Pedobacter ginsengisoli: one gene and its partner. The protein of the gene in region 2 interacts with the protein of the main gene of each other region in a pairwise test. Links are inferred from orthologs where the notes say so. Each region holds a gene or a part of one and is shown on either strand. Other genes may lie near its edges.

What was found. The genes of interacting proteins can lie anywhere in the genome.
Region 1: the proteins of CPT03_RS21025 (region 2) and ung interact in binary tests that used the Escherichia coli proteins (3 or more experiments, as listed by UniProt). The link is inferred for Pedobacter ginsengisoli from one-to-one orthologs.

The regions. Positions count from the first base shown.
Region 1 is NZ_CP024091.1:676,976-679,961, reverse strand. The notes cover bases 9-2,973. They hold ung (uracil-DNA glycosylase), read left to right. Parts: upstream 9-1,134; coding sequence 1,135-1,812; downstream 1,813-2,973. Other genes in these bases: CPT03_RS02750 (metal-dependent transcriptional regulator), read left to right, coding at 2,431-2,973; CPT03_RS02755 (Lrp/AsnC family transcriptional regulator), read right to left, coding at 1,819-2,289; CPT03_RS02765 (thioredoxin family protein), read left to right, coding at 659-1,132; CPT03_RS02770 (hypothetical protein), read right to left, coding at 9-512. Also shown: more of CPT03_RS02770, read right to left, coding at 1-8; more of CPT03_RS02750, read left to right, coding at 2,974-2,986. UniProt on the Escherichia coli protein: Excises uracil residues from the DNA which can arise as a result of misincorporation of dUMP residues by DNA polymerase or due to deamination of cytosine.
Region 2 is NZ_CP024091.1:4,996,212-4,999,119, forward strand. What follows is about bases 7-2,893. They hold CPT03_RS21025 (nucleoside-diphosphate kinase), read right to left. Parts: upstream 1,717-2,893; coding sequence 1,297-1,716; downstream 7-1,296. Other genes in these bases: CPT03_RS21015 (DUF721 domain-containing protein), read left to right, coding at 7-228; CPT03_RS22915 (hypothetical protein), read right to left, coding at 243-410; CPT03_RS21020 (FKBP-type peptidyl-prolyl cis-trans isomerase), read right to left, coding at 464-1,204; CPT03_RS21030 (DHH family phosphoesterase), read left to right, coding at 1,911-2,893. In the rest of the region: more of CPT03_RS21015, read left to right, coding at 1-6; more of CPT03_RS21030, read left to right, coding at 2,894-2,908. UniProt on the Escherichia coli protein: Major role in the synthesis of nucleoside triphosphates other than ATP. The ATP gamma phosphate is transferred to the NDP beta phosphate via a ping-pong mechanism, using a phosphorylated active-site intermediate.

The sequences.
Region 1 (2,986 bases), 4.3 Mb from region 2 along the record:
TCCATCATTCCAAGCTGATCCTTCATTTGTTTTATCTGATCAGCAAGTAGCTTATTCTTATCTGCCTTCTTTGCTTCAGTCAGATACATTTGTGCTTCTCTCTTATTTCTTTTTGCCATAGATATTCCAGCTAAACTTAATTTAGCTAAGGCAATATTATGATCCATATGCAGACCTAAAGAAAGTGCTTTCTTAAAATATTTTTCTGACTGCATAGGAGCCTTTCTAGACTCAATAAGACCAATCAAAAGATTATAATAGCCCTGTTGAACCCGAATTAATTGCTTTTCATAATTGGTAATTCTTTTTAAGAAGGCTTCGGCCTTAACCATGTTGTCCTTTCTTAAAAACCACTGAGCAAGCAGCATATTCTCATTATAAAAATAGGTTACAAGAATTAGGATACCAATAAAAACACCAAGAATACCCCATCCCCAGAAACTGAAAAACATAAGTGCTATAGAAGCTCCCAACACAACAAAACCTAAAATAAGACGAACTATATTTGGCATATCCTTTTATATTTTTTTTGCAAATATCGTGTTTAAATACCAAAAAACAGATTTAAAATTATAATTTAAACAAAAAAGAAATCATGTTCCTTTCATGTTTTACCTAAAGATTTTCAAAATATGAATAGATTTACAAATCTTTAATTATGGAAACCACAGCGCCGCATATTAATAAGCAAGTAGAAGATTCCTCAACTGGCGAAATCATTCTATTAAATACCTGTACCCGTGATGCTATAACAACATTTCCATCTATGAGGAAAATGTATGACAATGGGTACTCAAAATATATTCCTGAATCTGGTGCTTTAAACGAAATAGAGCTTTTATTAAAAGGCAAAACTATTACCATTGTTTTAGGAACATGGTGCGGTGATAGCCGTGAACAATTACCCCATTTTCTAAAAACGACAGATGCATCGTCGCTTGATAAAAAAGACATAACTTTTATCTGTGTAGATAGAACAAAAAAAGCGGAAAATGGGTCATTAGAGAACTTAAATATAGATCGTGTACCAACCTTTATTATTTATGACGATGAAAAAGAGCTCGGTCGGATTATTGAAAAACCAATTATAAGTATTGAAGAAGATTTGGCACTTATATTATCAAAAAACTAAATATGTCGATTACTTTAGAGAAGAGCTGGCTTAAAGAACTAGATGCCGAATTTGAAAAGAGCTATATGAAAGATCTAAAAACTTTCTTACAGCAGGAAAAGCAAAAAGGCATCACAGTATACCCTAAGGGATCAGAGGTTTTTAATGCATTAGATCATACCCCATTTGATAAAGTTAAGGTAGTGATTTTAGGGCAAGACCCTTATCATGGACAAGGACAGGCTCATGGTTTATCTTTTTCAGTTCAAAAAGGTGTTACAGTTCCTCCTTCTTTAAAGAACATATATAAAGAACTTGTTACTGATATTGAGGGATTTTCGACTCCTTCCCATGGCAATTTAACCAAATGGGCTGATGAAGGAGTTTTGTTGCTTAATGCTACTTTAACGGTCAGAGCCCACGAAGCAGGATCTCATCAGGGTAAGGGTTGGGAAATATTTACCGACAAAATAATAAATCAACTATCTGAACATAGAAAGGGCCTAGTTTTCCTTTTATGGGGTAGATATGCCCAAAATAAATCGACATTAATTGATCAGACCAAACACACTATTTTGACGGCAGCCCATCCATCTCCTTTCTCGGCCTATAATGGATTTTTTGGGTGCAGGCATTTTTCTAAGGCCAATGCTATTTTAGAAAAACAAGGTCTTAGTGCAATTAACTGGCAAATTATCTAAAAGAAATTAGTATTCCAAAGGAACGATTGGCTCCTTTTTGGTAGTAGACATGATCATCATTGTCTGAAAAGTTTTAACTACAGATATTTTACTGATCTTATCCATAATTAAACGTTCATAAGCCTTAATGTCATTAACGTAAACCTTAAGTAAGAAATCGGCTTGTCCAGTAACGTGGTGACATTCTGTAATTTCTTTAATCTGATTTACCTCATCCAAAAAGATCTGTATGGTATTATTTTTATGAAAATCAAGTTGAACCTGAATAAAAGTTTTAATGCCTAAACCTAACTTCTCTTCGTCAACAAGGGCATGGTAGCTTTTGATAAAACCCGACATTTCTAATTTACGTACTCTTTCTAGTGTTGGCGCTGGTGAAAGGCCTATCTCCTGAGATAACAATAAGTTGGTTATCCTTCCATTTTCTTGTAGTAATTTAAGAATTTTAAAATCAGTTTTATCTAGTTCTGCTGCCATTAGTTTATCAATAATTTTCCAAAGGTAGAATAAGAATCCATTACCTACCAAATTTTATTCTAAAATTGTTACAATTATTTATAGTTTATTTTTTGATATTTTTTTTTAGATTTGCCTAAACTTATTGTTAGATAACTATAAATGCAATCGTTAACAGAGGAAAACTATCTTAAAATCATTTACCACCTTTCGCTTAATACTGAAGGTGCAATACAAACAAATGCCATAGCAGACAGAATACAGACCAAGGCTGCTTCAGTTACTGATATGATAAAGAAATTAGCTGACAAGCAATTAGTTGATTACAAAAAATATCAGGGAGTAAAACTTACAGAATCAGGAAAAACGGTTGCCATTAACATTGTAAGAAGACATAGGCTTTGGGAGGTATTTCTTGTTGAGAAGCTAAGTTTTAAGTGGGATGAGGTGCATGATATAGCAGAAGAACTTGAGCACATTAAATCTTCAGAGCTCATTGAACGATTAGATGAATTTCTGGCCTTTCCAAGAAACGATCCTCACGGCGATCCTATTCCCGATAAGAACGGGAATTTCGAAAACACAATTTTTATTAAACTAAGTAAGCTTAAAGCCGGAGATAAAGGACTAATTATGGGTGTTAGCGAGCACTCTTCTCTCTTTTTACAACATCTGGAAAAATTAGGTTTAACGCTAGGCAAACAAATAAAGATCACAG
Region 2 (2,908 bases):
CTAAAAGGGCGGTTTGATGAAACGTCTGTTGTTGCTTTTTGGCCCGAATTAATGGGTAAGGCTGTTGCAAACAGGACTACTCAAATCTACATTGCGCACAAGAAATTGTTTGTAAGGCTTGAATCGTCGGTAGTTAAAAATGAATTGCTGATGGTTAGAGCCGGCATTATTCAAAAGATAAATGAACATGCCGGCACTGAAGTGATTACAGATATTGTGTTCCTGTAGTGATTTTTACTTATTTAAAATATCTTGCTGATCAACCAAATAATTAGCGCCAGTACCAGTACTACAACGATTACTCCGGTCCAAACTCCTGCTTTAAAAATTCCTTGAATTAAGTCGCAACTGGCTAATGTGGTTGATAGAAATGCAATAATTGCAAGCGGGAAAAATCTTTTGGTTATCATAAGCTTTGTGTTTTAATGTACCTAACAAAATCTTACGACAAATAGTTTTAGATTTACTGTCCGTTTACTTTAAGTAGTTCAATTTCAAATATTAGTGTGCTGTAAGGAGGGATGTCCTGACCAGCGCCACGCTCGCCATAGGCAAGGTTGTATGGTATAAAGAATTTATACTTTGAACCTGCAGGCATTAGTTGTACTCCTTCTGTCCATCCAGGAATAACATTGCTAAGCGGGAACGATATAGGTTCATTTCTATCATACGAGCTATCAAACTGTTTGCCGTTTAGCAGCGTTCCTTTATAATGTACAAGTACTGAATCGGTAGCTTTGGGCATAGCGCCTGTGCCTTTTGTAATTACCTGATATTGCAAACCGCTTGCAGTAACCTGAACTCCGGGTTGTTTTTTGTTGTTTTCCAGGAATGCAGTCCCTTCTGCAATAGCCGGCCCGAACTTCTTTTTGCTAAGGGTTACGAATAGATTATTGATGGCTGATTGTGATGCTTGTGTTGTTAAGGCAAAAGGCTTTTCGTTAAAAGCATCTTTCATGCCTTGCATCATTAAGTCGTAATTGATAGCATTTAAACCATCTTTTTTCATGTTGCTGGCCATTGTTATTCCGAACGAATAACTTGCCGAGTCTAACGTAGATTTAAATACAGGCTTGGCGATTGGTTTTTGTACGCTTTTAGTAGCGGTTGTTTTTTTAGGGGTAGTGGTAGGCTTTTTACTTGTCTGTGCAATTGCTGCAACTGAGCATAGTGGTAATAAAAGTGCGATAGCGATCTTCTTCATTTTAATAAATTTGTTCCGAAAGGTACAAACTTATGATAATTACCCTGCATGTTATTAAAATTTTGAGCATGCAGGGTAATTAGGAGTTTTTTCTAGAAACGCTCAGCAGCGGTAAAGAAGAAATCGCCTTCAATAGCAGCGTTTTCGTTTGAGTCTGAACCGTGAACAGCATTTGCATCGATAGATTTTGCATACTTTCTGCGGATAGTACCTTCAGCTGCTTCTGCAGGGTTGGTAGCACCAATAAGAGTCCTGAAATCTTCAATTGCATTATCTTTTTCTAAAATAGCAGCAATGATAGGTCCTGAAGACATAAAGCTTACTAAATCAGCGTAAAAAGGACGTTCTTTATGTACTTCGTAAAATTTACCAGCAGTTTCAGGCGTTAATTGAGTGTATTTTAATGCGATGATTTTAAAGCCAGCTGCAGTTATATCATTAATAATTGCACCAATATGCCCATTTGCAACAGCATCAGGCTTAATCATGGTAAAAGTTCTGTTCGTTGTCATTTATTTCAAATTTTTTGCAAAATTACATTTAATACTGTTAATATTAAAGTTTGAAATTTATATATAATTGCCGCTGTGTAAAAGAAATTAAGTCGCTCGGGACTCTGTTTTCAAAATTAATTGGATTATAGAGGAAATATAATAGGTTCAATTAATCATTAAATATTAATTCGTTAGCTTTGCGACCGAAAATTATGTTATCTATTTCAGAAATAAAATCATTGCTGGCTACGCCGCAAAAAATAGTGATCACTACTCATCATAAACCTGATGGGGATGCAATGGGCTCTTCTTTGGGCTTATATGCTTATTTGATTCAATTGGGGCATCATGTTAAGGTGATAACACCAACAGATTATCCGTATTTTTTGCATTGGCTGCCTAATAATTCTGATGTAATTATTTATACAGAACAACCTGAGCAATCGGCTGCATTGGTTGCCGAGGCTGCAATGATCTTTTGTCTTGACTTTAATAGCCTTGTTAGAATTAACGAACTTGGCGAGTTGGTAAGGGCATCTGGAGCTTATAAATTAATGATCGACCATCATCTGGAGCCTGAAGATTTTGATGATTATCGCCACTGGAGTATTAATGCCTGTGCTGCGGCTCAGTTAGTTTATGATTTTATTGTAAATGAACTTGGCGATGGAGCAAAAATGAATAAAGATATTGCTGCCTGTCTTTATACAGGTATAATGACTGATTCGGGTAATTTCAGGTTTCCATCAGCTACTTCAGAAGTATACCGCATTGCGGCCGATCTGATTGATCTTGGTGCAGAGCACTGGAGGATTCATCAGTTGGTATATGATAATGCTACTGAAAACAGGTTGAGATTTTTAGGACATTGCATAAGTAACAAGTTAGAGATACTAAGGGAGTTTAATACGGCAATTATTTCTGTTACTAAAGAAGAATTAAAGCAGTATAATATAGTTACAGGTGATACGGAGGGGATAGTAAATTATGCTTTATCTGTAAATGGAATAAGGCTTGCTGCATTTATTATTGAAAGAACTGATAAAGTTAAATTATCTTTGCGCTCTACCGGCGATTTCCCTGCTAATGAGATTTGTAAGAAATACTTTAATGGAGGAGGGCACAGGAATGCGGCAGGAGGATTTTCGGATAAGAATTTAGAGGATACGATTGAGCAATTTAAATCGGTATTGATAGAATATAAAACACA